DNA from 4 places in the Streptomyces sp. NPDC050988 genome. Region 3 is predicted to be linked to each of the others. Evidence: riboswitches for the same ligand, from Rfam matches in the RefSeq annotation. Region 3 holds a riboswitch; each other region holds the start of a gene.
What was found. Region 3 has a riboswitch for cobalamin ahead of ACIBEI_RS13455 (ribonucleoside-diphosphate reductase subunit alpha). Riboswitches for the same ligand answer to the same signal wherever they lie in the genome.
Positions count from the first base shown of each region.

Region 1 (7,603 bases), on a different contig from region 3:
CGCATCAAGGACCTGGTCCCCGAGGGCGCCCGCGTGCTCACCGGAGCCAGCGAGACCCTCCGGCTGTCCGGCATCGACGAGGACATCAACACCGGTGGCCGGTACGACGCCATCAGGCCGCGCGTCCTGGCCATCGACCGTGCCACCGGCGCCGACGGGATCCGAAGGCTGGTCGCCGGCCCCGACTTCGTCGTCAACAGCGTCGCCGCGGTCACCGAGACCGGCTCACTCGTTCTCGCCTCGGGCAGCGGCAGCCAACTCCCCGCCAACGCTGGCGGCGCCGCCCACGCGGTCTGGATCGTCGGCGCGCAGAAGGTGGTGCCCGACCTCAGCACAGCGCTGCGCCGCGTCGAGGAGTACGCCCTCCCGCTGGAGAACGCCCGCGCCCAGGCGGTGTACGGGATGCCCAGCGCCGTCAACCGCCTGCTCATCCTCAACGCGGAAACCCGCCCGGGGCGCGGCACCGTGCTGCTTCTCCGAGAGGCCATCGGGTACTGACCCGGGTCCTGGGTCCGGAGTCCTAGGTCCGGGGTCCGGGGTCCGAGGTCCATTGGATTCACAGGCACGCCACTGGGGATCGGCACGCCGGAGCGGCTTGTCTCTGCCCGGCCTCCGGCGACGCGCTTGCTTGGGCGTCGGGTCGAAAGCATCTGGCCCATGGGCTCCGCTCCCGTGGTCAGGACCGATGGCTGTTCTGGGCGAGCTCAGGGTGGGGCACGACCACCGGGGCCGCTCCCGGGCCCACGGACTCGCACCAGCGGCCGACCGGACCGCCGGGCGGCACGTTGATCGCCCCGCCGACGCCGCCGGGCCCAACTCGGCTTCCACCGAGATCAGTTGGGGCGCCAGGCGTGACTCTCGGGCGGTCCGGCGGGCATCATCTGTGGGTGCACCGGCGGCACGGACACCGACGAGGGTGTACGCACTCGCCCGCGGCACCGCGCCAGGTCCGCACGCACCGGCCCATGGAAGGTCCCTCATGATCGAGTCCGAGCTGAAGCGAGCCCTGCACTCCCATCTGCGCAAGGAGACATTGAAGGTGGCCCTGTCCGGGTACCTCGGTGCCGGTTTCCGGCGTGCCGTCCTCGGGGTGACCGACCGTCGGGTCCTTCTGGTCAAGAGCGCCTACTGGTCGGTCAGCGACAGGGGGCTCCTGTGGGCGGACCAGCTCGACGAGGTGGCGCTGGGCAACAGACCCAACGAGCTGCACATGAACGGCGCCTACACCGGCAACACGTACGTCCGCATACGCCGCGCGGACGGCAGCACGTTCCGTCTGAATCCCCGTACGAGCTTCATCGGCGGGAGTGACGACACCCGGCGCAGCGTGGAGACCCTGTACTCGGCGGTCAAGGGCCGCTTCTGATCCCATCCGTGCTCAGAAGACCAACTCGCCGACGCCCAGCAGGTTTCCCTCGCTGTCACGGAACCAGGCACCGCGTTCGCCCCGTGCGCCCTTGCTCGGATAGTTTCCCTCGATCTCGGCGATGCCGTTCCTGGTGCGGAGTCCAGGAACGTCGACCTCCTCGAACACCACGCCACGCCGCTTGAGTTCTGATACGACCGTCTCGATGTCGTCGACCTCCAACGCCATCTGGGTAAAGGTCCCGGGCGAGGCTCCCGTCGACTGGAACACCACGAAGTCCACGCCTCCGCACCGATACAGCAGACCCCCGGGCCGCTCGTCGAGGGGATCCAGACCGAGTTTCTCGGCATAGAAACGCCGCGCCCGGTCCAGGTCCTGGGCGGGGAGCCTCGTCGCCACACGTGCTCCGGCCAGAATGTTTCTGTCGTCTGCGTTCATGACCTCCACTGTGCCGCGAGCAGTTGCCGGACGGGCGGAGGCGACAGCGGCGAGCCATGGCGGAAGCCAGGTGGAACCGCGCCCGTTCGTGCTGGAAGCAGGTCTGTGTCAGGGTCCTACCGCGCCGGCTGTACTCACCGTGTCGACCAGGTCTGCGAGCGCGTTCGCGAGGGCGTCGAGGCCGGCGCCCGCCGGGCCGCCCGGCTCGGACATGTAGACGTCCCGCCGGATCTCGATCATCAGGGCGCTGACCCGGGGGTCGTTGCCGTAGTACTTCAGCGGGACGTACGTCCCCTGGAAAGGGGTGTTGATGCCCGTGCCGCCGAAGCCCGCGAACGCCTTCTCGGCGTGGGCCAGCAGCTCGGCCGGGGTGTGGAAGGCGTCCCGGCCCAGGCAGATGGGCGGACGGGGGCCGTCACCGTGCAGTTCGTAGGGAAGGCGCTCGGCCGGGTAGGAGTGGACGTCGATGATCACGGCCCGTCCGACAGCAGCCAGCCGCTGGGCCACCGCGTCCGTGACGGCGGCCGCGTACGGGTGGAAGTAGCGCTCGACGAGCCACTGTCCGTCGTGGTCGGCCGGGCGGAGCTCCTCCCTGTGTGTGGTCCGGGTGTAGACCACGCCCATCCCGACGGCCAGCATCTCCTCACGCTCGTCCGGGAACCGTTCGGGGTCGACGACCAGCCGAGACAACTGGTTGACGAACTGCCAGGGTTCTGTGGCGCAGCGCTCGGCTGCCGTCGCCGCGATCCGGGCGGTGTGCGAGTCGGTGATGTGGTCCAACTCCCGTTCCAGGGCGGTGTCTTCGAGCACGATGCCGCTCCGTACGCCCGGCGGGATCACCCGCGAGGAGTGCGGAACATGCAGGACCACGGGGGAGTCCGGCGCGCCGGCCACGAGACGGTGGGAAGCCGACACGTCGTTCATTCTGGAGTCCTCGATGCGGGCGCGTGGGGGTTGGCGGTGAGCGCGGGTGCGAGTCGTGCGTCAGGGCATGTGCACCCTTCCTACTACACCAACGGGCCCCAGCTGGAGGGGTACGCGGGCCGCGCGGGGAACCGCGGGAGTGGCTACCCCTCCAGCATCGTCCGAGCTACAGGCCGTCGCGGACCATGGCGGCGACGATCTGGACGTGGCGATTGGCCGCCGTGTTCGAGAACTCGTTGTCGTAGTTCAGGCCGTAGGGCCAGAAGTGCCCGCCACCGGTGGACAGCGTCGCACCCGAACCGTCGAACTGCTTGACGAGGGCCGTGGCCTGCGCTCCGCGCCAGGTACCGCTGCCCCCGAGGGAGGACCAGCCGGAGCTCGTGCCCACGCCGATGGTGTGGGCGATCTCGTGCAGCGCGGTCCGCTCGGTCATGTAGCCGCGGTTGCCGAAGCGGATGGTTCCGTTGATGTTGCCGTCGGCCGTGGGGACGCCCGGGTCGTAGCGGACGGTGATGGTCTTGCCGAGGTCGCTGACGTTGTTGTAGCGGGCCACCGCGGCGTTCATGGCCGTCGTGATGAGGTTGTACGCCGTCTGCTGGTCCTGGGTGGGGTTGGCGGCCCGTTCGAGGGTCCAGGTGATGGTGGCCGCCGCCACCTGTTCCTTGGGGACCGGGGCGGCCTGGGGTGCGGCCTGTGCGACTCCGGGCCCGGCCAGTAAGGCTCCTGTCAGCGCGGCTATGGCCACCTTCCTTCGCCAGGGCATGGCCGCTCGCTCAGTGGGCTCCGGGGTGTGTCGTGGGCTCATGGAGAAGGCTCCTGTGTGGGGGGATGTGGAGGTTGGGCTGTCGGGTGCGGAGATGACGGCTTGGACAGTCCACGCCGTGGCCGACATTTCAAGCATTGTTCGAGATGCCGATCAGACGTACTGACGTACTGCTGTCGGAACCTCCGCCAGTATCCAGTCGCTGACTGCGACGTCAAGTGGCCCAGCCCATCCGCCACTTCCCCGGTTTGCTACGCTCCCGTCGCTGCCTGTGGGGGAAGTCCGGTGAGAGTCCGGCGCTGACCCGCAACGGTGTGCGTGGCGAACCCGTGGTTCGTCGCGTGAGCCCGATCGCCCGCAGGTGGTGCGACCCGTTGACTGCTCGCCGTGGACTGCGAGAGGGGACCGCACGGCCGGCGTGTCGTACGGGCTGCCTCTTTTCCTGATGTTCAGGCGGGCCCAGATGAAGGACCGCCCCGACCGTGCGCCGAAGTCCGAGCCCGAGCCCGAGCCAGACCTCGATCCCAACGCCGAGCCGGATATCCGTCGTGCCCTTGGTCTTTGGGCTCGGGCTGTTGCTCCTCGTGTCGATCGTGTGCGGGGTGGCTCTCGGGGCCGCGGGCGTCGGCTGGGCGGACGTGCAGCGGTTTCTGTGGGCCGGGTTCACCGGCGGGACGGTGCACGCCGGAGACATGGCCGCGTACACCATCGTCTGGGAGATCCGGCTGCCGCGTGTCGTGCTCGGTGCTGTCGTCGGAGCGGGGCTCGCGGCCGTCGGTGTGGCGGTGCAGGCGATGGTGCGCAACGCGCTCGCCGATCCGTTCGTGCTGGGTATCTCCTCGGGCGCCGCCGTGGGCGCCAACGCCGTGATCCTGCTCGGCGCGTTCGCGGGGCTGGGAGTCTGGGCGCTGTCGTTGTCGGCGTTCGTCTCGGCTCTCGCGGCGATGGTGCTGGTGTACTCCGTGGCCCGGTCGGCGCACGGGCTGACGCCGCTGCGGCTGATCCTGACGGGGACGGCTCTGGCGTACGGCTTCGAGGCCGTCACGACCGTGATGGTGTTCGGGGCGGCCCGGGGCGAGGCGGCACGGTCGGCCATGATGTGGCTGCTGGGGAGCCTGGGCGGCGCGACATGGGCGCAGGTGCCGCTCGCCGCCGTGACCGTGGCGGCCGGGTGGGCGTGGCTGCGGTGGCGCGCCGAGGCGCTCAACGCGCTCGCCATGGGTGACGAGACCTCGGCCGCGCTCGGTGTCCAACCGGGGCGGCTGCGCCGGGAGTTGTTCCTTGTCAGCGCCGCCGTGACCGGCACCGTGGTCGCGGTCAGCGGGGCCATCGGGTTCGTCGGACTGATGGTGCCGCACGTCGTGCGGATGCTGGTCGGGGCCGATCACCGGCGGGTACTGGCGGTGGCCCCGCTCGTCGGCGCCGTCCTGCTCCTGTGGGCGGATCTGTTGTCCCGGCTGCTGCTGGCACCCGCCGAACTGCCCGTCGGGGTGATCACCGCGGTGGTGGGTGTGCCTGCCTTTCTGCTGCTGATGCGGCGCGGCGGTTACGCCTTCGGGGGCCGCTGATGGCCGCCGGGGCCGACGTGAGGAAGGTGGGCGGCCATGCGGCTTGACCTGGCAGGGGTGGCGGTCGAAGCCGCCGGAGTCCGGTTGGTCGACGACATCCGACTCGCCGTGGACAGCGGGGCGTTCGTCGGTCTCGTCGGCCCGAACGGCAGTGGCAAGTCCACCCTCCTGCGCTGCGTGTACCGGGCGCTGAGTCCGGCGGCGGGCACCATACGGCTCGACGGGGACGACGTACACGCCATGTCGCCCCGGGCCGCCGCCCGGGTGCTGGCCGCACTGCCGCAGGAGTCGTCGGCCGAGTTCGACTTCACCGTCGCCGAAGTGGTCGACATGGGCCGGCTGCCGCACCGGGACCGTACGGCCGCCGGGGACCGTTCCGTGTGCGCGGACGCCATGGCCCGCACGGGTGTCACACACCTCGCCGAGCGCGGGTTCCTCGCCCTGTCCGGCGGTGAGAGACAGCGCGTCCTCATCGCCCGCGCACTCGCCCAGCAGCCCAGGGTGCTCGTCCTCGACGAACCCACCAACCACCTGGACATCGCCCACCAGTTGGACGTGCTCTCGCTGGTCCGGGCCAGCGGCCTGACCGTGCTGGCCGCTCTGCACGACCTCAACCTGGCCGCCGCGCACTGCGATCTCCTGTACGTCATCGACGGCGGCCGAATCGTCACCTCGGGTGCGCCGCACGATGTGCTCCAACCGAACCTGCTCGCCGGGGTGTTCGGGGTCCGCGCGCATCCCGTACGGCATCCGGAGACCGGCGCCGTCCAGCTCCTCTTCGACCGGCTCCCGCTCACCACCTCGTAAGGATCCCCATGCGCAAGTTCCTCGCCGCTGCCCTCTGCCTCGCCGCGACCGTCACGACCGCCGGTTGCGGCGCCAGTGTCGAGTCGTCCGACGACGCGAGGTCCTCGTCGGTCAGCCTGACCAACTGCGGCCGGAAGGTGACGTACGACAAGGTCCCGAAGCGGGTGGTCACGAACGACGTCGGGATCACGGAACTGATGTTCGCGCTCGGCCTCGAGGACCGTATGGCCGGGTTCGCCATGCCCGACGACAAGGGCGATCTCAGCGGCGTGCCCTGGAAGGACGGCTACGACAAGGTGAAGTGGCTGTCCAAGGACCAACTCACCAAGGAGAACGTCCTCGACGCCCGCGCCGACCTCGTCTTCGCCGGCTGGAACTACGGCTTCCGCGACGACAGCGGCTTCACCCCCGAGGCGCTGAAGACGCTCGGCATCCCCTCGTACGTCCTCACCGAGTCCTGCCGCAACGGCCGCACCAAGACCTCGCGCGGCCTCATGCCGCCCCTGGACGCCCTGTACGCCGACCTCACCAACCTCGGAAAGCTGTTCGGCGTCGAGAAGCGGGCGGCCGCGCTGATCGCCGACTTCGAGAAGCAGATCGCCGACGTACGGGCGAAGGCTCCCGAGGACGCTGAGCGGCCCAAGGTCTTCCTCTACGACAGCGGGCAGGACCAGCCCTTCACGTCCGGCCGTTACGCCGCCCCCGAGCAGATCATCAGCGAGGCAGGCGGCGTCAACGTCATGCACGATGTCGCCGACTCCTGGACCACCACCGGCTGGGAGAGCGTCGTGGAGCGCGACCCGGATGTCATCGTGATCTGCGACTACGGGGACGTGAGCGCCGAGCGGAAGAAGAAGTTCCTGCTCTCCTACGCCCCGCTGCGCAACGTCTCCGCCGTCAAGCACCGGCGGATCTTCGTCCTCGACTACGTCGACCTGGTCGAGAGCCCCCGCAACCCTGCGGCGATCGCCCGCCTCGGTGCGTACCTGCGGACGACTGTCGGGTGATCTGGCCCTACTGACAGTCCATGGGAGATCGGCTCGGTGGGTATGTCCGTCGGACGGAATACTCTGCTGGTATGAGTGAACGAGGAATGCAGGAGCTGGCCCTGCTGCTCCTGACGGCGCTGGCGGATGCGCCTCGGCACGGATAAGACCCGTTACCTGGCCGCGGCCGTCGAGCGGTTTCCAGCTCTGCTTGCCGCCCCGAAACGTGCTCCGTTCGGTGTGGTGCGGTTGCCCGTGTCAAACGGCCGGGGTGGTGGTGAAGAAGCGAGTCAGGCGCTCGGTGGTCCATCGCGGATTGTCGGCGGCGAAGGTGTGCGCGGCGCCGGGGACGACGTCCGCGCGCAGATTGGTCGCGGCCACCACGGGCGCCGTCCAGCAAAACCCCTTGGGGCGGGCCGTGTTCGCCGTTCAGGACGAGGATCGGCATCCCGAACCGGCCGTACGCGCGGGCCGTTCGGCCGGTCCTCGACGAGCGTGGCGTAGTGCTCGAACCGCCGCGCATCGCGTCGGGCGCGATGCAGGCGCGCAGGAGGTCGGTGCGGTCGGGCATCCGTGATGCCGCCGCGGGCATCATCGACCAGAACCCTCCCAGGCACTGCTCCTCCTTGCCGTCGGTGAGCGTCGCGGCCAGGTCGCTCTGGGGCGTCCTCGACCCCGTCCACTGAAGCAGGACCGCCCGGCCGTGCACGCCCGTCCACCAGGTACGTCCGACACGTCCGTCCTTCATTCA
Region 1 is NZ_JBITFQ010000009.1:24,054-31,656, forward strand. It holds gene ACIBEI_RS21070 (nuclear transport factor 2 family protein) at 1-498, shown strand, start outside; gene ACIBEI_RS21075 (hypothetical protein) at 980-1,366, shown strand; gene ACIBEI_RS21080 (VOC family protein) at 1,379-1,804, opposite strand; gene ACIBEI_RS21085 (N-formylglutamate amidohydrolase) at 1,913-2,728, opposite strand; gene ACIBEI_RS21090 (hypothetical protein) at 2,895-3,491, opposite strand; cobalamin riboswitch at 3,723-3,869, shown strand; gene ACIBEI_RS21095 (FecCD family ABC transporter permease) at 4,013-5,059, shown strand; gene ACIBEI_RS21100 (ABC transporter ATP-binding protein) at 5,096-5,866, shown strand; gene ACIBEI_RS21105 (ABC transporter substrate-binding protein) at 5,875-6,873, shown strand; gene ACIBEI_RS21110 (hypothetical protein) at 7,111-7,233, opposite strand; gene ACIBEI_RS21115 (hypothetical protein) at 7,356-7,538, shown strand.
Region 1: linked by a shared signal. The riboswitch ahead of ACIBEI_RS21095 (FecCD family ABC transporter permease) and the one ahead of ACIBEI_RS13455 (ribonucleoside-diphosphate reductase subunit alpha) in region 3 are both predicted to bind cobalamin.

Region 2 (7,603 bases), on a different contig from region 3:
GGGGCCACACGGACGGGACCGCCGAGCGCGGCGGCCATGTAATGGATGAGCGGCAGCTCGGTGACGAGGGTCGAGACGGCCGTGGCGTGCACCGCGTGGGTGTGGACGACGGCCCGCGCGTCGGTGGCGCGGTAGACCGCCAGATGCATGGGCAGTTCGCTTGTCGGAACGAGCGAACCGAGCACCTGTCGGCCGTCGAGGGAGACCCCGCAGAGGTCTCCGGGGGCCAGCCGGTCGTACGGGACTCCGCTCGGTGTGACCAGGACGGTGTCGCCCACGCGCACCGACACGTTGCCCGAGGTGCCGACGACCAGACCGTCGGCCACCGTCCGACGGGCCGTCGCGACGAGCTCGTCCCACGCCCGCTCCAGCGCCTCCCGTGCCGGGGGCGCGTCCCGCTCCCCCGAGTCCCGTCCGTCTCCTGTGTCCCGCCGCTGTTCAGCCATGCCGCGATCCTGCCAGCCGCGCGGCTCAACCCCGGGGCGGGCGGGGCACTTTAGGGCGCGACCGACGCATCCGAAAGGTCACACAAGGGCATGAATCGCCTGCCGGGAGCGAATGACCGGCATGCGACGGGCTTTCAGGGATCTTCCAGTAGCCTCTGGGAGATTTTTCGTGCACGTCGCCATTCCGGGGGGAAACATGGCTCGTGATCGCAAACCGTCCCGTCAGCGCGCCCGATTCGTCGCCGCCTCCGTGGCGACATTGGCGCTCGGTGGCACCGCTCTCGTGGAGGTGCCGGCCTCGGCGGCCGCCAAGCCCAAGGGCCACGACGTGTCCTCGCACCAGAAGAACGTCAACTGGTCGAGCGCGAAGAGCAAAGGCGCCAAGTTCGTCTATGTGAAGGCCACCGAGTCGCACACGTACCGCAATCCGTACTACAACCAGCAGTACAACGGGGCACGCGGCGCGGGCATCATCCGCGGGGCGTACCACTTCGCGCTGCCGCACAAGTCCTCCGGGACGACGCAGGCCGCGTACTTCGTGCGCAACGGCGGGGGCTGGCGGGCGGACGGCTGGACGCTGCCGCCCGCGCTGGACATCGAGTACAACCCGTACGGCAAGAAGAAGTGCTACGGCCTGAGCAAGAGCAAGATGGTGAGCTGGATCAAGGCCTTCAGCAACGAGGTGAAGCGGCAGACCGGCCGCCGGCCGGTGATCTACACCAACTACAACTGGTGGAAGATGTGCACGGGCAACAGCGCCGCGTTCGCCGCGAACCATCCGCTGTGGCTGGCCCGGTACAGCTCGTCGGCGGGGTCGCTGCCGTCCGGCTGGAACTTCTGGACCTTCTGGCAGTACGACAACGGCGGCAGCCTGCCGGGTGACCAGAATCTCTTCAACGGATCCCTGAACCAGCTCAGGGCGTTCGCGAGGGGATAGAAGGGGTAGCGGACCCCCAAATTCCGCCTCTGTTCGAGACCTCTCGCCGCCACTCCGACACAAGCGGAGTGGCGGCACCTCTATCACGCCACCCCACTGCCCCCCTCAGTTCATCTTCCGTTCATCCAGGTTGCCTACGGTCCCTGTGCCACTGACGTCCAAGAGAAGCCTGGGTAAATGGAACACATCACGCTCCTCCTCGGAATCGTGATCGTTACCGCTCTCGTGTTCGATTTCACGAACGGTTTCCACGACACAGCCAACGCGATGGCGACGACCATCTCGACCGGTGCCCTGAAGCCCAAGACGGCGGTGGCCATGTCCGCCGTGCTGAACCTCGTCGGTGCGTTCCTCTCCGTGGAGGTCGCCAGGACGATCTCCGGCGGCCTCATCAACGAAGAGGGCATCCGCACCGAAGTGATCTTCGCGGCGCTCGTCGGCGCCATTCTGTGGAATCTGCTGACCTGGCTCCTGGGTCTGCCCTCCAGCTCCTCCCACGCACTGTTCGGCGGCCTGATCGGCGCCGCGGTCATGTCGGCCGGCTGGTCGTCGGTGAACGGTTCGACCGTCGTCACCAAGGTGCTGCTCCCCGCCGTCGCCGCGCCGCTGGTGGCCGGACTCGCCGCGATGCTCGCCACCCGGCTGACGTACCGGATCAGCGGCAAGGCCGGTGAGCGGGCGACGTCCAAGGGCTACCGCGCCGGTCAGATCACCTCCGCGGGCCTGGTCTCGCTGGCCCACGGCACGAACGACGCGCAGAAGACCATGGGCATCATCACGCTCGCCCTGGTCACCGGCGGTGTGATCGCGCCCGGCTCGAACCCTCCCCTGTGGGTCATCGTCTCGGCCGGTGTCGCCATCGCGCTCGGCACCTACCTGGGCGGCTGGCGCATCATCCGCACCATGGGCAAGGGCCTCACCGACCTCGCGCCGCCGCAGGGCTTCGCCGCCCAGACCAGCGCCGCGACGGTCATCCTGGCCTCCTCGCACCTCGGCTTCTCGCTCTCCACCACCCAGTCCTGCTCCGGTGCCGTGATGGGTTCGGGCCTCGGCCGCAAGGGCGGCGTCGTCCGCTGGTCGACCGCGACCCGCATGTTCGTCGCCTGGGGCCTCACGCTCCCCGCCGCCGGTCTGGTCGGCGCGGGCGCCGAGTTCCTCACCAAGCAGGGCACCTGGGGCATCGTCCTCACCGGCGCGCTGCTGATCGCGGGCTCCGCGGTCATCTGGGCGCTCTCCCGCCGCCAGCCCGTCACCGTCGACAACGTGAACGACGTCGACGGCGAGCCCGCCGGTGTCGTGACCACCGCCATCGCCGCCGTCACCCCGCCGCCGGCGGGCACGGTCGCCGCGGCCGACGAACTCAAGACCACCATCCCGGGCCCGGACGCCACCGAGCCCGCCCGTACGGCCACGGTGTAAGGAACCCACAAGCATGAAGATCGACTGGGCAGCCCTCGGCTCCGTCTTCGGAGTCAGCCTCATCGTCACCGTCGCCCTCGTGGGCCTCTTCACCCTCGGCATCGTCGGCCTCTCCAAGCGCGAGTCGGCCTCCGCCCAGGGCGACACCGCGACCCTCGCGGTCACGGGCGCGTACGCCTGCTTCGCCGCGTGCGCGGCGGCGGTGGCGTACGGGATCTATCTGATCGTCGTCTGACGCGTACGGCACCTCCGTCCCGCACACCTCCGTCCCGCACGACTCCGCCCCGTCGGCCCCCGGTCGGCGGGGCGGAGCCGTGTCCGTGTGTGGGCCTCAGCACACTCTCCCGTCGCAGGTCAACGGCAAGTTGACGGGTGTTCGTGGGCGTGGTGGACTGCCGGAGCCATGTACGGCGGCAGGAGAGGAAGCCGGTGCGAATCCGGCGCGGTCCCGCCACTGTTACCGGGGAATCGATACCCCGGGAGCCAGGAACTCTCGCCGTCGGTCTCGTCGAACCAGGGCGCGGACACCCTGAGTGAGGACAAAACGCCATGCGCGGCTGCCCAAGTGCCTTTCCAGCGACGGTTGTGCCCGACCTGACGGTCGGCTGAACCGATGCGTGCCGATCGCGTCTTCGCGTACGGCGCCGCCGCCGGCCTCCTCGGTGACCTGCTGCTCGGCGATCCCCGCCGGGGGCATCCGGTCGCCGCGTTCGGGCGGGCCGCGGGTGCCGTGGAGCGGGTGCTGTGGCGGGACCACCGGGGGTGGGGCGCGCTGCACACCGCCGTGTGTGTCGGCGGTGCCACCGGGCTCGCCGCGCTCGCCGGCCGTTCCGTGCGCGGCTCGGGCGCCGCGTCCGTCGCGTTGACCGCCGCCGCCACCTGGTCCGTCGTCGGCGGGACTTCGCTCGGGCGGGAGGCCCGGGCCATCGGCGGGGCGCTCGCCGCCGGGGACATCGAGGTGGCCCGCGAGCGGCTGCCCCACCTGTGCGGGCGCGATCCGCAGGCGCTGGACGCCGACGGGATCGCCCGCGCCGTCGTCGAGTCCGTCGCCGAGAACACCTCCGACGCCGTCGTGGGCGCCCTCGTGTGGGGTGCCGCGGCCGGTGTGCCGGGGCTCGTCGGATTCCGTGCCGTGAACACGCTCGACGCCATGGTCGGGCACAGGTCCGCCAAGTACCGGCGGTACGGCTGGGCTTCCGCGCGGCTCGACGACGTCGCGGGGTGGCCCGGGGCGCGGCTCACCGCCGTCCTCGCGGCCGTCGCGGGAAGCGATCCGCGCGGGGCCGTACGCGCCTGGCGTGCCGACGCCGTCAAGCACCCGAGCCCCAACGCCGGGCCCGTAGAGGCCTCGTTCGCGGGGGCGCTCGGCGTACGGCTGGGCGGGACGCTCTCGTACGCCGGGAGGGTCGAGCACCGGCCCGTACTCAATGGTGGGGGGCGGGCCGTGGAGGTCGGGGACATCGAGCGGGCGGTGCGGCTCTCGCGGCGCGTGGGTCTGCTCGCGCTCGGCGTGAGTGTCGCCGGGCGGCTCCTCGTCAACGGCCTTCGCACGAAGGGGCGTACGTCATGAGTGGGGGAATGAGCGGGCGCACGGGCGGCGGGCTGCTCGTCGCCGGTACCACCTCCGACGCCGGCAAGAGCGTCGTGACGGCCGGGATCTGCCGGTGGCTGGTGCGGCAGGGCGTCAAGGTCGCGCCCTTCAAGGCGCAGAACATGTCGCTCAATTCGTTCGTCACGCGGGAGGGCGCCGAGATCGGGCGGGCGCAGGCCATGCAGGCGCAGGCCGCGCGCGTGGAACCGACCGCGCTCATGAATCCCGTACTGCTCAAGCCCGGCAGCGACCGCAGCAGCCAGGTCGTCCTCATGGGCAGGCCCGTCGGGGAGATGAGCGCCCGTGGCTATCACGGCGGGCGGCAGGAACAGCTCCTCGGGACCGTGCTGGAGTGCCTCGCCGAGTTGCGGGGCACGTATGACGCGGTGATCTGTGAGGGGGCGGGCAGTCCCGCCGAGATCAATCTGCGGCGGACGGACATCGTGAACATGGGCATCGCGCGCAACGCGCGGCTGCCCGTGCTCGTCGTCGGCGACATCGACCGCGGGGGTGTATTCGCCTCCTTCTTCGGGACCGTCGCGCTGCTCTCGCCCGAGGACCAGGCGTTCGTCGCCGGGTTCCTCGTCAACAAGTTCCGCGGGGACGTGTCCCTGCTGGAGCCGGGCCTCGACATGCTCGAGAACCTCACCGGACGTCGTACGTACGGGGTCCTGCCCTTCCAGCACGGTCTGGGCATCGACGAGGAGGACGGGCTGAGGGTCTCGTTGAGGGGCTCGGTCCGGGAGTCCGAGGTCTCCTCCCCCGTCGGCGAGGACATCCTGCGGGTCGCCGTCTGCGCGATCCCGCTGATGTCCAACTTCACGGACGTGGACGCGCTGGCCGCCGAACCGGGCGTCGTCGTGCGGTTCGTGGACCGGGCGGAGGAACTCGTCGACGCGGACCTGGTCGTCGTGCCCGGCACCCGTGGCACCGTCCGGGCCCTGGAGTGGCTGCGGGAGCGCGGCCTCGCGGACGCCCTCGCCAGGAGGGCCGCGGAGGGGCGTCCCGTCCTCGGTATCTGCGGCGGCTTCCAGATCCTCGGCGAGCACATCGAGGACGAGGTCGAGTCGCGCGCAGGCCAGGTGGACGGGCTCGGACTCCTTCCCGTGCGGGTGCGGTTCGCGCGGGAGAAGACCCTGACCCGGCCGGTCGGCGAGGCGCTCGGCGAGCCCGTCGAGGGGTACGAGATTCACCACGGGGTCGCCCAGGTCACCGGCGGCACACCCTTCCTCGACGGCTGCCGGGTCGGCGAGGTATGGGGCACGCACTGGCACGGCTCGCTGGAGTCGGACGGCTTCCGCCGGGCCTTCCTTCGCGAGGTGGCCGCCGCCGCGGGGCGCCGCTTCGTACCGGCCGCCGACACGTCGTTCGGGTCGCTGCGCGAGGAGCAGCTGGACCGGCTCGGCGATCTGATCGAGGAACACGCGGACACGGACGCGCTGTGGCGGCTCATCGAGTCCGGCGCGCCGACAGGACTGCCCTTCATTCCACCGGGAGCACCCGCATGAGCACAGTGTTGTTGTTGTCGACCGCCGACACGGATCTGCTGGCGGCGCGTGCCGCCGGCGCCGCGTACCGGATCGGCAATCCGACCCGCGTGGATGTCGCGGAGGAGCTTCCCGCGCTGGTCCGGGGCGCGGACGTCGCCGTCGTACGGCTGCTGGGCGGCAAGCGTGCCTGGGAGGACGGGCTCGCCGCGCTCAAGGCGTCCGGCATCCCGACCGTGCTGCTGGGCGGGGAGTCCGTCCCCGACGCGGAGCTGATGGCCGAGTCGTCCGTGCCCGCCGGTGTGGTCGCGGAGGCGCTGCGCTATCTCGTCGAGGGCGGCCCGGAGAACCTGACCGAGCTGGCCCGCTTCCTGTCCGACACCGTGCTGCTGACGGGCGAGGGCTTCGAGGGGCCGCGGGCGATGCCGGAGTACGGGGTCCACGGCGACCCCGTGCTGGACACGGAGCGCCCGACCGTCGCCGTGCTCTTCTACCGCGCCCACGAACTGAGCGGCAACACCGCCTTCGTGGACACGCTGTGCGACGCGATCGAGGCCCGGGGCGCCAACGCCCTTGCCGTGTACTGCGGTTCGCTGCGCAGCGCCGAGTCGGGCGTGTACGAGCTGATCAGCGGAGCGGACGCACTGATCACCACCGTCCTCGCCGCCGGCGGCACGCACGCCTCGGAGGCGTCCGCGGGTGGCGATGAAGAGGCCTGGGACGTGGGCGCGCTCACCACCCTCAACATCCCTGTACTGCAAGGACTTTGCCTGACCTCGTCGAAGGCCGCCTGGGACGCGTCCGACGCCGCCCTCTCCCCCATGGACGCGGCGATGCAGGTCGCGATCCCGGAGTTCGACGGACGCCTCATCACGGTCCCGTTCTCCTTCAAGGAGCAGGGCCCGGACGACGTGCCGGTGTACGTCGCCGACCCCGAGCGGGCCGCGCGGGTCGCCGGAATCGCCGTGCGCCACGCCCGGTTGAAGCACAAGCCGAACGCGGAGAAGAAGCTCGCGCTCGTCTTCACCGCCTATCCGACCAAGCACTCCCGGGTCGGCAACGCGGTCGGTCTCGACACCCCCGCCTCGGCGGTACGGGTTCTCGACGCGTTGCGGGACGCCGGGTACTCCCTGACCGAATACCCGGACAACGGCGACGAGTTGATCCACCGGCTCATCGCGGCCGGCGGTCACGACGTCGAGTGGCTGACCGAGGAGCAGCTGGCCTCGGCTCCCGCGCGCGTGCCGCTGGCCGACTACCGGGCCTGGTTCGACAAGCTCGACCCCGAGCTGCGCGGCGGGATGCTGGAGGCGTGGGGCGAGCCGCCGGGCAACCTGTACGTGGACGGCGACGACATCGTGCTGGCCTCCCTCCAGTTCGGGAACGTCGTCGTGATGATCCAGCCGCCGCGCGGTTTCGGCGAGAACCCGATCGCGATCTACCACGACCCGGACATGCCGCCGTCGCACCACTACATGGCGGCGTACAGGTGGCTGGAGACTGCATCTTCTCAAGCGGGCTTCGGCGCCGACGCCGTCGTGCACATGGGCAAGCACGGCACGATGGAATGGCTGCCGGGCAAGGGACTCGGGCTCAGCGGCGGCTGCGCGCCGGACGCCGTCCTCGGCGAACTGCCCCTGGTCTACCCCTTCATCGTCAACGACCCCGGCGAGGGCACCCAGGCCAAGCGCCGCGGCCACGCCACGGTCGTCGACCACCTCGT
Region 2 is NZ_JBITFQ010000025.1:79,844-87,446, reverse strand. It holds gene ACIBEI_RS36555 (class II aldolase/adducin family protein) at 1-446, opposite strand, end outside; gene ACIBEI_RS36550 (lysozyme) at 643-1,383, shown strand; gene ACIBEI_RS36545 (anion permease) at 1,561-2,802, shown strand; gene ACIBEI_RS36540 (hypothetical protein) at 2,816-3,037, shown strand; cobalamin riboswitch at 3,182-3,318, shown strand; gene ACIBEI_RS36535 (cobalamin biosynthesis protein) at 3,416-4,372, shown strand; gene ACIBEI_RS36530 (cobyric acid synthase) at 4,381-5,901, shown strand; gene cobN (cobaltochelatase subunit CobN) at 5,898-7,603, shown strand, end outside.
Region 2: linked by a shared signal. The riboswitch ahead of ACIBEI_RS36535 (cobalamin biosynthesis protein) and the one ahead of ACIBEI_RS13455 (ribonucleoside-diphosphate reductase subunit alpha) in region 3 are both predicted to bind cobalamin.

Region 3 (7,603 bases):
CACGGCGGAGGCGACTCCTGCCCGCTGCACGACCCGCTCGCCGTGGGCGTGTGCGCGGACGAGTCGTTCGTGACGCTCGCGGAGGGAGCCGTCGTCGTCGAGTGCGCCAGCGAACTCACCCGCGGCCAGACCGTGTTCGTCCCCTCGGCCGCCCAGCGGAACTACTACACCGAGTCGCCCGCCCTGACCGCCCGCACCCGCCACATGGGCCGTGTGGCCCTCGGCCCGGGCCCACGCGACTTCACGAAGGACTTCGTCACGACCCTCCCGCAGTGGCCGGCCGTGGGCTGAGCCCCCACGGATGACCTCGGCCCTGGTGCGGGAAAAACTCGGCGGCCCCACGCCGTACCCCTCGGGCACACTGCCAGGCATGGACATCGTGATCAGGCGGGCGAGGCCCGAGGAGTACGAGGCTGTGGGTGAGATCACCGCGCAGGCCTATCTCGGGGACGGGCTCCTCGACTTCGGCGAGAGCGACGAGTATCTGGGCGAGCTGCGGAACGTGGCGAAGCGGGCCGCGGCCGCCGACGTACTGGTGGCCGTGGTGGGGGCAGGGGCGGGCGAGCGGGTCGTCGGCGGCGTGACCTTCGTCCCGTCCGGCGGGCCGATGGCCGAGATCGCGCGCGAGGGCGAGGCGGAGATACGGATGCTGGCGGTCGCCGGGGAGGCCCGCGGGCACGGGGCGGGCGAGGCCCTCGTACGCGCCTGCGTCGACGGCGCCCGGGCCACGGACGGCTGCGTACGCGTCGTGCTGTCCACCCAGCGCACCATGCACAGCGCCCATCGCATCTACGGACGCCTCGGCTTCACCCGCGCCCCCGACCGCGACTGGAACCCGATCCCGGACCTCGACGACATCATGCTGCTCACCTACGAGTTGACGCTCTGACACCCTCCGAAGCCGACACGACACAACATGTGGGGGTGCTTCCCGAGCCCGGCACAAGATGTATGCTCATGCTCGCTGTCGCCGCAGGGGAATCCGGTGCGAATCCGGAACTGTCCCGCAACGGTGTACTTGTGCATGTCTGTCCCCAGAGGAGAGCCGTGCGCCTGGTCAGTCCGAGGACCTGCCGACAGCGTGCCCAGGCCACCCGGCCCGGGTGCCATGACGTCCGGGCCTCGCGGAGTGGGCCGGTGGACGCGGCGTACCGCTGCGCAGAGCGTGTACCCCCGTGTGCCCCGAACCCCTCTCCCCGCAGGCCCCGTGCCGAGCGAGGGAGAGCCCCACGTGACCATCGCGCCAGCCGATCCGGTCTCAGCGAAAGCGCCCCAGTACCAGCAGGACAGGGCCGAGGCCGACGGACCGGGAACCGCGTTGCTGCGGACCCTGACCGACCTCACCGCCGACCTTCCCGACGCCGATCCCGGCAGGGTCGCCGCCGCCGCGCTGCGCGGCCGGTCCTCCGTGGGAGCCGACGGGATCACCGCGGAGCTGCGCGAGCTGGCCACGGAGGCGGCCGCGGGCCTCATCTCCGAGGACCCCGTGTACTCGAAGCTGGCCGCCCGCCTGCTGACGATCGGCATCGCCGAGGAGGCCGCCTCGCAGGGGGTCCGGTCCTTCTCCGAGTCCGTCGCGGTCGGCCACCGCGAGGGCCTGATCGCCGACCGCACCGCCGAGTTCGTACGGACCCACGCGGCCCGTCTGGACGCGCTGATCGACCTTGAGGGCGACGACCGCTTCGGCTACTTCGGCCTGCGCACGCTGCACAGCAGGTATCTGCTGCGGCACCCGATCACGCGGTCCGTCATCGAGACGCCCCAGCACTTCATGCTGCGCGTGGCGAGCGGTCTCGCCGAGGACACTGCGCTGGATTCAGAAGCGGGCACCCGGTCGGTCGACGAAGTGGCCGCGCTGTACCGGCTGATGAGCCGCCTCGACTACCTGCCGTCCTCCCCCACGCTCTTCAACTCCGGTACGCGGCACCCCCAGATGTCGTCCTGCTACCTCCTCGACTCCCCGCTGGACGAGCTGGACTCCATCTACGACCGCTACCACCAGGTGGCCCGGCTATCGAAGCACGCGGGCGGCATCGGCATCGCGTACTCCCGTGTCCGTTCCAGGGGTTCGCTGATCCGCGGCACGAACGGGCACTCCAACGGCATCGTCCCGTTCCTGAAGACGCTCGACGCCTCGGTCGCCGCCGTGAACCAGGGCGGCCGGCGCAAGGGCGCGGCCGCGGTGTACCTGGAGACCTGGCACTCCGACATCGAGGAGTTCCTGGAGCTGCGGGACAACACCGGTGAGGACGCCCGGCGTACGCACAACCTGAACCTCGCGCACTGGATCCCGGACGAGTTCATGCGCCGGGTGAACGAGGACCGCGTGTGGTCGCTGTTCTCGCCGTCCGACGTGCCCGAGCTGGTCGACCTGTGGGGCGAGGAGTTCGACGCCGCCTACCGCAAGGCGGAGGAGCAGGGCCTCGCCAAGAAGACGATTCCGGCCCGCGATCTGTACGGCCGCATGATGCGCACCCTCGCGCAGACCGGCAACGGCTGGATGACCTTCAAGGACGCCGCCAACCGCACGGCCAACCAGACCGCGCTGCCCGGCCACACGGTCCACTCCTCCAACCTCTGCACGGAGATCCTGGAGGTCACGGACGACGGCGAGACGGCGGTCTGCAACCTCGGTTCGGTCAACCTCGGCGCGTTCGTGAACACTGCCCCCGGGGCCACCGAGGTCATCGACTGGGAGCGGCTGGACTCGACCGTCCGTACCGCCGTCACCTTCCTCGACCGGGTCGTGGACATCAACTTCTACCCGACCGAGCAGGCGGGCCGCTCCAACGCCAGGTGGCGACCGGTGGGCCTGGGCGCGATGGGTCTGCAGGACGTCTTCTTCAAGCTGCGGCTGCCCTTCGACTCCCCGGAGGCCAAGGCGCTCTCCACCCGGATCGCCGAGCGCGTCATGCTCGCCGCGTACGAGGCGTCCGCCGATCTCGCCGAGCGCAACGGCCCGCTGCCCGCCTGGGAGAAGACCCGTACGGCACAGGGTGTGCTGCACCCGGACCACTACGACGTGGAGCTGAACTGGCCGGAGCGCTGGGCGGCGCTGCGAGAGCGGATCGCCTCGGTCGGCATGCGCAACTCGCTGCTGCTCGCGATCGCGCCCACCGCGACGATCGCGTCCATCGCGGGCGTCTACGAGTGCATCGAGCCGCAGGTCTCCAACCTCTTCAAGCGCGAGACCCTCTCCGGCGAGTTCCTCCAGGTCAACTCCTACCTGGTGGCGGAGCTGAAGAAGCTCGGCGTGTGGGACGCGCAGACCCGGGAGGCGCTGCGCGAGTCGAACGGCTCGGTGCAGGGCTTCACCTGGGTGCCGCAGGACGTGCGCGATCTGTACCGCACGGCGTGGGAGATCCCGCAGCGCGACCTGATCGACATGGCCGCCGCCCGGACCCCGTTCCTGGACCAGTCCCAGTCGCTGAACCTGTTCCTGGAGACGCCGACCATCGGCAAGCTCTCCTCGATGTACGCGTACGCCTGGAAGTCGGGGCTGAAGACGACGTACTACCTGCGCTCGCGCCCGGCGACGCGCATCGCCCGTGCCGCGGGTTCCTCCGCGGCCGCCCCCATCCCCGTACAGGCGACTCCCGCGACTCCCGACGAGGACGCCGTCGCCTGCTCCCTTGAGAACCCCGAGTCCTGCGAGGCCTGCCAGTAATGACCACCGCGCCCGAGAACACCGCGAACACCGAAAAGACCCAGAAGAACCTGCTCGACCCGGGCTTCGAGCTGACCCTGCGTCCCATGCGCTACCCGGACTTCTACGAGCGCTACCGGGACGCGATCAAGAACACCTGGACCGTCGAGGAGGTCGACCTCCACTCGGACGTCACCGATCTGGCGAAGCTGTCACCGGGCGAGCAGCACATGATCGGCCGGCTGGTCGCGTTCTTCGCGACGGGCGACTCCATCGTGGCGAACAACCTGGTGCTGACGCTCTACAAGCACATCAACTCCCCCGAGGCGCGGCTGTACTTGAGCCGCCAGCTCTTCGAGGAGGCCGTGCACGTCCAGTTCTATCTGACCCTGCTGGACACCTATCTCCCCGACCCGCAGGACAGGGCGGCCGCCTTCGACGCGGTGGAGAACATCCCCTCCATCCGTGAGAAGGCCGAGTTCTGCTTCAAGTGGATCAACGAGGTCGAGAAGCTGGACAGCCTGCGGACCCAGGCCGACCGCCGCCGCTTCCTGCTCAACCTCATCTGCTTCGCCGCGTGCATCGAGGGCCTGTTCTTCTACGGTGCCTTCGCGTACGTCTACTGGTTCCGCAGCCGGGGTCTGCTGCACGGTCTGGCGACGGGCACCAACTGGGTGTTCCGCGACGAGTCGATGCACATGAGCTTCGCCTTCGAGGTCGTGGACACCGTCCGCAAGGAGGAGCCGGAGCTCTTCGACGACCTGCTCCAGGAGCAGGTCACCGACATGCTCCGGGAGGCCGTCGAGGCCGAGCTGCAGTTCGCGCGCGACCTGTGCGGTGACGGCCTTCCGGGCATGAACACCGACTCGATGAGGCAGTACCTGGAGTGTGTCGCCGACCAGCGCCTGGCGCGCCTCGGCTTCGCTCCGGTGTACGGCTCCGAGAACCCCTTCTCCTTCATGGAGCTGCAGGGTGTTCAGGAGCTGACCAACTTCTTCGAGCGCCGGCCTTCGGCGTACCAGGTGGCCGTGGAGGGCTCGGTCGGCTTCGACGAGGACTTCTGATCCTTGCGGTGTCCCTGCTCGGCCTCCCTGAGCTGACGGTCGACGCGCCGGTCGCGCACGATGCCGATCACCGAGGGGAGGACGAGCAGGACCAGGATTCCGAGGACGAAGAGCATTGAGATCAGGCCTTCCAGCTGTGTCGTTTCCATGGACACCACTGTCGCGTCGAATACTCCTTACCGTGAGTGGCAGTACTGCCGCACACCCTCGATTTCCTGCCAGATCGGGTGCACACTTGGCAGCATGCTGAACAACGTGGCCGTCGTCCTGCTCGACGGTGTGCATCCTTTCGAACTCGGTGTGGTCTGCGAGGTGTTCGGCCTCGACCGCAGCGACGAGGGGCTGCCGGTGTACGACTTCGCGGTGGTCTCCGCCGAGGCTCCGGGCGCGAACCTCAGCACCCATGTCCCCGGGTTCACGGTCGCCACTCCGTACGGCCTCGACCGGCTGGAAGAGGCCGACCTGGTCGTCGTACCCGCCGGAAGCACCTATGCCGTACGCGAGTACCCGCCCGAGATGCTCGACGCGCTGCGCCGGGCCGTGGACCGCGGGGCCCGGGTCCTGAGTGTCTGCTCCGGGGTCTTCGTGCTCGGCGCCGCCGGTCTCCTGGACGAGCGGCGCTGCGCCGTGCACTGGCAGCACGTGGACACGCTGGCCCGGCAGTACCCGCGGGCGAGGGTCGAACCGGACGTGCTGTACGTGGACGAGGACCCGGTGATCACCTCCGCGGGCACCGCGGCCGGCATCGACGCCTGTCTGCACATCGTCCGCAAGGAGCAGGGCCCCGAGGTCGCCAACGCCATCGCCCGCCGCATGGTGGTGCCGCCGCACCGGGACGGCGGCCAGGCCCAGTACATCGAGCGGCCACTGCCGCGCTCGCAGTGCGACACGGTCGGCGAGGTGCTCGCCTGGATGGAGCGCCACCTCGACGAGGAGGTGACCGTCGAACAGCTCGCCGCTCGCGCGCACATGTCCCCGCGCACCTTCGCCCGCCGCTTCCAGCAGGAGACGGGCACGACCCCGTACCGCTGGCTGCTGCGTCAACGGGTGCTGCTGGCCCAGGAGTTGCTGGAGGCCACGGACGAGACAATGGACTTCATCGCGGACCGCACGGGGTTCGGGACCGCGGCCGCGCTGCGCCACCAGTTCGTCCGCTCGCTCGGGACGACCCCGAACGCGTACCGGCGCACGTTCAGGGGCACACAGGCCGCCTGAACGTGCGCCGGTACGCGTGATGCGGCGGTGGTTCAGTCGTTCGCGACGACGGGGTACCGCGGCTCGTTCTCGGCCATCTGCCGCAGCGCGTCCTTGCGCTCGCGCTTGGAGAGCCGGTCGATGTAGAGGTACCCGTACAGGTGGTCCGTCTCGTGCTGGAGGCAGCGCGCGAAGTAGCCGGTGCCGCGCACCTTGATCGGGTTGCCCTTCTCGTCCTGCCCGGTCACCTCGGCGTAGTCGGGCCGGGCGAGCGGCGCGTACGCGGTCGGCACGGACAGGCACCCCTCGTTGCTCTCGTCCAGCTGGCGCCGCTCGGCGGGCAGTTCGACGAGCACGGGGTTGCAGACCACGCCCACGTGCCGCTTGCCCTCGTCGTCCGGGCAGTCGTAGACGAAGACCTTCAGGTCGACGCCGACCTGGTTGGCGGCCAGGCCCACACCCTCGGCGGTGTGCTGGCTGGCGAACATGTCGTCGACCAGCTTGGCGAGGTCGTCGCCGAACTCCGTGACGTCCTTGCACTCCTTGTGCAGTACGGGGTTCCCGACGACCGTGATGGGCCGCGAGCTGCCGCGCCCGCGATAGGCCGCCTCACGCTCCCCCGCGTCGTCCTCGCTGTCGATGACGAAGCCCTCGTCGTCCACGGGGAGCACGCCCACGTGCTGCTGATCGGTGTCCTGCTGCGCCATGACCGACGTAAGCCTTCCTCGGAAACAGGGTTGTGATGCTGAACAGGGTACGGGGGCACGCCCCGGGCAAGGGGCGCCCCTTCAGGGGCGCGGGGAACTGCGCGACCAGCCACGAACGACCCGCAGCCTACGAACAACCCACGCGACCCCTAACAAACCTCTTCAAGATCCCGCCAGTCCCTGGAATCCGGACTGTCGGCAACCCACCCGTCCAGCAACCCCCGCACCAACGAGGCGGGGGCGGCAAGCCCACACTCCCGCTCAGGCACCCACAGCTGCCCGTCCGTCCGGTGCCCGAGGGGCCCCGGATGCCCCGGCTCACTGTGATCGTGCGGATCGAGATGCTCCCCGTCCCCCTCGTCGGACGGCATCCGGGACTCGGAACACATCCGGCAGAGCAGCCGAACCGACGACGACCAGTCCTCCGCGGCGAACCCGGCGTCGGCCGCCAGCCGCTCCAGGGCGTTGCGGTCGTCCTCGGTCTCCGCCTCCAGGAGCACCACCCAGGTCGGCACGGGAGAGGGCGCCCACAGCTCGATCTCGTCGAACACGGGATAGGAGTGGCCCGCGGCGGTCGTCCGCTCACCGTGCGGAACGCCGTCGTGCAGCACGACCTCGCCCCAGCGCCGCCCGGAGGACGGCAGTGGAATGGAGAGGACCTCGATGCGGGCGGGGTCCAGCCGCCGCCCCCACACGACCTCGGCCTCGCCCTCGGGCGACAGCCGTACGGCCGCGCTGCCGAGGTCCATGCCCACCGGTTCGCCCGAGGCGGTGGCGCCGCCGGGCACCCGCAGTCCGTAGGCCTGCCAGGCCCGCCGCGCGAGCGGCCAGTCCTGAAGGGCGGTGGCCGCGATGCCGACGTTCCACCAATCAGGGGCCCCGGTCTCCCGGTCGAGCAGTGCCACGGCCCGCAGACCGGCCGCCCGCGCCTGCTCCCAGTCGTGCCGGAACTTGTGCAGCAGCGCGAGGTTGAACCACGACTCGGACAGCCA
Region 3 is NZ_JBITFQ010000004.1:480,934-488,536, reverse strand. It holds gene ACIBEI_RS13465 (nucleoside hydrolase) at 1-291, shown strand, start outside; gene ACIBEI_RS13460 (GNAT family N-acetyltransferase) at 371-889, shown strand; cobalamin riboswitch at 922-1,093, shown strand; gene ACIBEI_RS13455 (ribonucleoside-diphosphate reductase subunit alpha) at 1,232-3,667, shown strand; gene ACIBEI_RS13450 (ribonucleotide-diphosphate reductase subunit beta) at 3,667-4,710, shown strand; gene ACIBEI_RS13445 (hypothetical protein) at 4,623-4,859, opposite strand; gene ACIBEI_RS13440 (helix-turn-helix domain-containing protein) at 4,954-5,925, shown strand; gene def (peptide deformylase) at 5,958-6,611, opposite strand; gene ACIBEI_RS13430 (hypothetical protein) at 6,761-7,603, opposite strand, start outside.

Region 4 (7,603 bases), on a different contig from region 3:
GTCACCGAACAGGACACGATGATGTTGACGCTGCCGTCGCTGTCGACGAACCACTCGGGAGCCCAGGCGCGCGACAGGTTCGCGATGGGCACGGTGTAGTCGTACAGGAAGGTCCAGTTGCTGCGGTCCGAGCTGCGGGCGAAGCCGATGGTGGTGCTGGTGTCCTGCCAGGTGTGCGTGGTGTAGGTGATGTAGTAGTAGCCGTCGGTGTGCTTGAAGACGCTGGCGTCGCGGATGCGGCCCGCGGGTGGCGTGTACGCGGACGCCTTGAGGAGCCGGAAGTCCGTCGCGTCGTCGGACTGGTAGACGTTCACCGTGCCGTCGTTGCTGTTGAGGAACGGCACGATGGTGTAGCGGGTGGCCGATCCGCGGGGCGGCGCCGCCGCTGAGGCCGTGCCGAGCAGGCCGGGCAGCCCGCCCACGACGATCGCCGAGACCGGCAGGGCGGCCATCGCCCGCAACAGGCTCCGGCGGGAGGGCGCGAAGGGGCGGGGCGCGCCGGTCGCGTCGGCGGAGGTGACGGGTCTGTAGGGGTTTTCTGGCGTGATCATCTGCGGCTCTCCTCGTTCGGACTGGTGCTGCTGGTGCTGCTGGTGCTGCTGGTTGTGCCAGTCCCGTGGGCCCCGGGGTCGTCCGTCCCGGGGCCCACGGGGGTGGTTCAGAAGCGGGCTCCGGCGGCCGCGCCGTTCCTCGGGGCGAGCAGGTCCCGGGCGGGCGGCAGGGTGCCGTCGGACGAACGCGGTCCTGTGTTGGCGTCCGTGTTCGTGCTCACGACCGACGAGTCGCGCCAAGTGCCGTCCGGACCCCAGGAGTTGCCCGTGGACGTGATGCCGGAGCCGAAGCCGGAGCCGGTGCCGGAGCCGAGTGCCGCGGGCCGTGCGTCCGTGACGGACTGGTTGGCGGCGAGCATGCCCGCGATGCGCACGAGGCCTCCCTGTCTGCCGGTCCGAAGGCTGTCGCGGGTCAGTGGCCGCACATACCGGGTTGGTCGTCGGTTGGTTGCCGGGGTGCACACCCGCCACGAACTGATCGATATACCGAACGCAGTTCGGTAAACCGGTCAGAACGTAGAGTGCGGCCGTGACCACGTCAATAACTTCGACACGCTCGGCCACTGTTGGCTCCGCGGTCCGGTTCGCGGACGGGTTTGGCGTGGCGATGCCCGGCTACCCGAACCGCGTGTCACTAACAGAGCAACAGGAACTCGTTCGTTTCCTCGAGGACCGGTTCGCCTGCGCGCAGGCCTGTACCGAGTGCGCAAGGGTGTGCGCCCTGCGCGCGAGCCTCGCCGAACTCGACGGCCCCGACGACCAGCAGGAGTTGCGGCGCAAGGGCATCCTCTGCGCGGAGGTCTGCGACGCCACCTGCCGCGCCCTGGCCGAGCAGACCACGCAGGCCGAGGCCGGGATGCGCGCCCAGGTCGAGTGGTGTCGTGCCGTCTGCCTGGAGACCGCCCAGGTCTTCGACCGGAGTCCCGGCGCCGAGAAGGGCGCCGAGGCCTGCCGCGACTGCGCACGCGCCTGCACGGAGTTTCTCGCCCTGCTGAGGTGAAGCTCCGTGTGGTGGGTCCCGTGTGGTGGGCCCCCACGCGGAGGTGAAGTGTCAGGGCGGCGTGTCCGAACGCCGTGTCCCGAGGAACGCCACGCTCCGAAGTGCCGCGTCCCGAAGAACCGTTCAGACGGGCGCCCGTTGTCGCCTCACTCCCCGAGCGTCCGCCCGACCCGTACGTTCCAGCGCCCAGCCCGCCCGCTGAGTTCCGTCGCGACCAACGGCGGCACGTCGACACGCCAGAACGCCGACTCCGGGGCCCCGAGTGCTCGCACCACCCCGGCCCGTACGATCTCCGGCTCGACGACGGCGATGATCCGGACGGAGCCTGGTCCTGGACCCGATCCCGAAGCCGAAGCGGAAGCCGAAGCCGAAGCCGAAGCCGAGGCTGAGCCGGACCCTGAAGCCCCGGAACTGGGATCCACCACCGTCTCGAGCCACTTCGCGACGCGCTCGCACAGCGCGGTCACCGACTCTCCGCCGTGCGGTGCGGACGACGGGTCAGCCAGCCAGCGGCCCACGGCCTCCGGTTCGCCGGCGCTCACCTCGGCGAGTGTCGCCCCGCGCCAGCGGCCCACGTCCAGGCCGGCCAGCTCCGGCGGCTCGGTGACGGCGAGGGTGTCGAGCCCGAGGGCCGCCGCCGTCTCCCGGCAGCGAACGGTGGGCGAGACCAGGACCTGGTCGGCGGCCGGCAGTGAGCCCGCGGCCGCCTCGGCGAGCCGCAGCCCGGCCGGGTCGATGGGACATCCGTCGTCGAAACGCGCCTCCCGCAACGCCGCGCTCATCGCTGGTGAGATCAACATCACTCGGCTGGTCATCGGCCCGTCCTCGTGTTCCACACGTGCTCAACACCCCTGTCCGTACTGGGAATTGGGGGCGTGACCAGGGCACCGGCGCGCCCCCGGCATTCCGTGCGCCCTTGGCCGCGCCTCCGCTTCGCGGTACCTTCTCGACGATATTGACGACGGTACGACGGAAGCCGGTGAGAATCCGGCACGGTCGCGCCACTGTAAGCCCCGCACAACCGCCTCCCACCAGGGGAGGCGGAGGTCGAGCAAGTCAGACCCGTGGCCGTCGTCCTGTGCACCACCGAGATGGGACGCGAGTTCCCCCAGGAGGTCCTGCCATGGCGCAGTCCGCCGTCGCTCAGCCGACCGTAACCACCCCCGACGTACCCGCAAAGTTGCCGATCGGCGCGATCGCTCCCTGGGCGGTCTTCCTCGGCATCCTGATGCTGGTGCTGCTCTACTTCGTCGGCGCCGAACAGGGCGCCACCTCCCTGGTCTCGGGCGAAGGCGTGCACGAGTGGGTGCACGACGCCCGCCACCTGCTCGGCTTCCCCTGCCACTGACGGCGACAGAGAACCGACAGGACAACAACCCAATGAACTCCGTCACCGTCAGAAATCTCCTGGTGCGCGGCATGCTCGCGGGTCTTGCCGCGGGCGTGCTCGCCCTGGTCGTCGCCTACTTCCTCGGCGAACCTCGTGTGGACGAGGCCATCGCGTTCGAGGAAGCCCACGCCCACGAGCACGGCGGCGAGGAACTCGTCACCCGTGCCATGCAGTCCACCGGCGGTCTGTCCACCGGTGTCCTCGTCTACGGGGGCGCGTTCGGCGGCATCGCCGCTCTCGCGTACTGCTTCGCGCTCGGCAGGATCGGCCGCTTCGGGCCGCGCGCGAGCGCGCTGCTGCTGGCGGGCGCCGGTCTGGTCGCGGTCTACCTGGTGCCGTTCCTCAAGTACCCGGCGAACCCGCCCGCCGTCGGCGACCCCGACACCCTCAACCAGCGCACCGCGCTGTTCCTCCTGATGATCGTGCTCAGCGTGCTGCTGGCCGTCGCCGCGGTGATCCTCGGCAAGCGCCTCGCACCGCGCCTGGGCAACTGGAACGCCACGCTCGCGGCAGGCGGGTTCTTCGTCCTGGCCGTCGGCCTGGCATACGCGTTCCTGCCGTCCTTCAACGAGGCGCCGGAAGGCTTCCCGGCGACCCTGCTGTGGCAGTACCGACTGGCGACCCTGGCCATCCAGGTGACCCTGTGGACCGCGTACGGGCTGGTCTTCGGGCTGCTCGCGGAGCGCGTGCTGGCTCCGAAGCCTGCCCGGGCCGAGGACGACAAGGCGGCCGAAGGGCGGGCAACTCCCGTCGCGCACTGACCCGTTCAGACGCTGATCCGTTCGCATGCGGACAGGCCACCGGCTGACCGGCCGCACACCGAAGGGCCCCTGGAGCGCGTTCCCGGGGCCCCTTCGTATGAGTGCGCATGACCGCGTCCGTCAGGTGCGTACGTCACCGGCATTCCCAATTTCTGGAACACGTTCTACGGTGTGCGCCGTCAGGTCCGGGCGGCCGAACGAGCGGGCCAGTGGGAGCCAGGAGGCGCCGTGCATCTCGAATACACGCCGGAGCAGCAGCGGTTGCGCACCGAACTGCGCGCCTACTTCGCCGAGTTGGTCCCCGACGACGTGTACGCCCGCTACGGCGACCCGGCGGCGCAGAAGCGCTTCTACCGCGAGACCATCCGCAGGCTCGGTTCCGACGGCTGGCTCGGTGTGGGCTGGCCGAAGGAGTACGGCGGGCGCGGTCTGAGCCCGATGGAACAGTTCATCTTCTTCGACGAGGCCGCCCAGGCCGGCGTACCGCTGCCGCTGATGGCGCTCAACACGGTCGGGCCGACGATCATGCAGTTCGGTACCGACGAGCAGAAGGGGTACTTCCTGCCGAGGATCCTCTCTGGCGAGCTCGACTTCGCGATCGGCTACAGCGAGCCCGACGCGGGCACGGACCTGGCTGCCCTAAAGACCAAGGCAGTTCGGGAGGGCGACGAGGACACCGGCCACTACACGGTCGACGGCCAGAAGATCTGGACGACCAACGGCGACACCGCGGACTGGGTCTGGCTCGCCGTCCGCACCGACCCCGACGCTCCGCCGCACAAGGGCATCACCATGCTCCTCGTGCCGACGTCCGACCCCGGCTACTCCTGCACGATCATCAACACCCTCGCCTCGCACGACACCACCGCGAGCTACTACGAGAACATCCGCGTCCCCGCGTCCCGCCGGGTCGGCCAGGAGAACAAGGGCTGGCGGCTGATCACCAACCAGCTCAACCACGAGCGGGTCACCCTCGCCGCGCACGGCACCATGGCCATCCGTGCGCTGCACGACGTCCAGCGCTGGGCCATGGAGACCAAGCTCGCCGACGGCCGCCGCGTCGTCGACCTCCCCTGGGTACGTCGCCGCCTCGCCCAGACCCACACGAAGCTCGACGCGATGAAACTCCTCAACTGGCAGATGGTGAACGCCGTCCAGGAGGGCACGCTCACCCCGCAGGACGCCTCCGCGGTCAAGGTGTACGGCTCCGAGGCCCGCCGGGACGCCTACGCCTGGCTCATGGAGGTCGTCGCCGTCGCCGGTGCCCTCAAGGAGGGCTCCGCGGGCGCCGTACTCCACGGCGAACTGGAACGCGGCTACCGCTCGGCTGTGATCTTCACCTTCGGCGGCGGCAATAACGAGATCCAGCGCGAGATCATCTCGTGGATCGGCCTGGGCATGCCGAGGGTACGGCGCTAGTGTCCTGCGCCGGAGAGACGTCGGCAGAAGTGAGCCAGGGATTCGAGGATCTTCTCGGCGGTCTTGATCCAGATGAACGGCCTGGGGTCCTCGTTCCAGTTCTTGACACAGGCGCGGATGTCGGCTTCGAGGGCTTGGACGTCTTGCGTGCGCCGCGCCGGATCATCTGGTCGGCCAGGAACCCGAACCACCGCTCGACCTCGTTGATCCAGGAGGAGCCGGTCGGCGTGAAGTGCAGGTGAATGCGTGGGTGCTTGGCCGGCCACGTCCTGATCGCGGGTGTCTTGTGATTGCCGTAGTTGTCGCAGATCAGGTGGACCTGTCAGATGCGCCGGCACCTCCCTGTCGATCCGGATCAGGAACTTCTTGAACTCCGCCGCCCGGTGCCGGCGGTGCAGGGCACTGATGACCTCGCCGGCGGCGACGTCGAACGCGTCGAACAGCGTGGTCAGCCCGTTGCGGACATAGTCGTGGGTGTGCCGCTCGGGCATGCCAGGCATTGTCGGCAGCACCGGCTGCGGACTGGTCCAGGGCCTGGATCTGCGACTTCTCGTCCACGGAAAGGACCACCGCACCCTCGGGCGGGTTGAAGTACAGCCCCACGACGTCGTAGACCTTTTCCACGAACAGCGGGTCCGTCGACAGCTTGAAGGTGTCCGTCAGATGCGGTTTGAACTGGAACTTCGCCAGATTCGCCCGACCGTGGACTTCGACAGTCGGTGCCGACGCCCTTCTGGGACTCGGTGAAGTAGCCCACCTCATAGGCGGAGTCGGCGGCCCGTGCCGACCGTGTGCCTGCGGTCAGGGGGCGCTCAGGGCGAGAACCATGCCCACTCCGAGGAGCGGATGGATTCCGCGGCGGGCGTGGTCGAGGGCGGGTCTGCGGCTTATAGAGATCTCCTGGGCGTGGCGTGCCGAGCGGTGTCCCAAGTGCGCGTGGATTCTCTGGGGGTGGGGTACGCACCCGCTATGGAGGATCGATATGTCGAACGATGTTCGGTAAACCGGTCGGACGTAGAGTGTGGCCGTGACCACGTCAATAACTTGGACACGCTCAGCCGCTTCCCGGCCCTTAAGACGTCATCTCATTTGGCTGAGTAAGCTACCGCGGCGAAGATCGTTGAGCGGCTGGTGCCGGACGAGTTGTGGGAGCTGTTTCAGCGGGTAGTGCCTGAGGGGCTGCTGCGGCCTCAGGGCGGTGGCCGGCGTCGGCACGGAGACCGTGAAGTGCCGCCCGCAATCGTCTTCGTGGCGACCTCGGGCTGCACGTGGCAGCAGGTGTCGACCGCATCGTTCGGGCCGTCCGGCCCCGACGCTTCACCGAGTGGACCAAGGCCAGGGTGTGGGCCAAGTTCCACCGCCTGGTCCTCGACGAGCTCGGATCCCGCGGTGAGCTGGACTGGTCGCGGTGCGCGATCGACTCGGTCAACATGCAGGCTCTGAAAAAGGGGAGCTGACGGGCCCGAATCCTGTAGGCCGGAGTAAGTGCGGTTCAAAGATCCACCTGATCACCGAACGAACCGGCCTGCCCTTGTCCGTCGGAGTCTCAGCAGTGAACCTGCACGACGGCCGGGCGCTGATCGCGCTGGTGAAGGGCATACTGCCGATCCGCTCCCGGCGTGGACCCCGCCGGCGCAGACCGGGAAAACTCCACGCCGACAAGGGATACGACTACGACCACCTGCGACGATGCTTACGCGGGTGCGGCATCAGGCACCGCATCGCGCGCAGGGGCATCGAATCCTCGGCCGGCCTGGGCCGCCACCGCTGGACCGTAGAACGCACGATGTCCTGGCTCGCCGGATGCCGCCGGCTGCACCGCCGCTACGAACGCAAAGCCCACCACTTCCTCGCCTGCACACTCATCTGCTATCGCCGACTCACCAAATGAGATGACTTCTGCGAGTGCGCACGGGTCTGCGCCCTGCGCGCGCCTCGCCGAACTCGGCGGCCCCGACGACCAGCAGGAGTTGCGGCGCGAGGGCATCCTGTGTGCGGAGGTCTGCGACGCGACCTGCCGCGCTCTGGCCGAGCAGTCCACGCAGGCCGAGGCCGGGATGTGCGCCCAGGTGGAGTGGTGTCGTGCCGTCTGCCTGGAGACCGCCCAGGTCCTCGACCGGAGTCCCGGCGCCGAGGACAGCGCTCAGGTCTGCCGGGACTGCGCACGGCCCTGCACGGAGTTCCTCGCTCTGCTGAGGTGACGTGCCCTGCCGGGTGACAACGCTCCAGGGTGCCGCGCGAGGAGCGTCAGGACCTGGTGGAGACCCGAACCGGCCGCCTGCGCTCACCCCCGCGCCGCCTCGCTTGCCGCCGCCGGGAACTGGACCGTGAAATCGACGAGTTCGGCTCCGAGTCGAGCGCGTCGGCTGAGTGAGCGTCGAGCGCGTGCCGGCTCCCAAGCCGGCCGGGGTCGACGGCAAGGTGCCGGGGGCGCTGGAAACTCCCGTAGCCCACTCACCGGTTGACAGCGGTCGGGACGGGC
Region 4 is NZ_JBITFQ010000007.1:353,829-361,431, reverse strand. It holds gene ACIBEI_RS19185 (glycoside hydrolase family 43 protein) at 1-452, opposite strand, end outside; gene ACIBEI_RS19180 (hypothetical protein) at 659-925, opposite strand; gene ACIBEI_RS19175 (four-helix bundle copper-binding protein) at 1,159-1,551, shown strand; gene ACIBEI_RS19170 (histidine phosphatase family protein) at 1,698-2,366, opposite strand; cobalamin riboswitch at 2,497-2,639, shown strand; gene ACIBEI_RS19165 (CbtB-domain containing protein) at 2,675-2,899, shown strand; gene ACIBEI_RS19160 (CbtA family protein) at 2,932-3,702, shown strand; gene ACIBEI_RS19155 (acyl-CoA dehydrogenase family protein) at 3,931-5,121, shown strand; partial or broken gene ACIBEI_RS19150 (IS630 family transposase) at 5,118-5,837, opposite strand; partial or broken gene ACIBEI_RS19145 (IS5 family transposase) at 6,238-7,012, shown strand; gene ACIBEI_RS19140 (hypothetical protein) at 7,014-7,322, shown strand.
Region 4: linked by a shared signal. The riboswitch ahead of ACIBEI_RS19165 (CbtB-domain containing protein) and the one ahead of ACIBEI_RS13455 (ribonucleoside-diphosphate reductase subunit alpha) in region 3 are both predicted to bind cobalamin.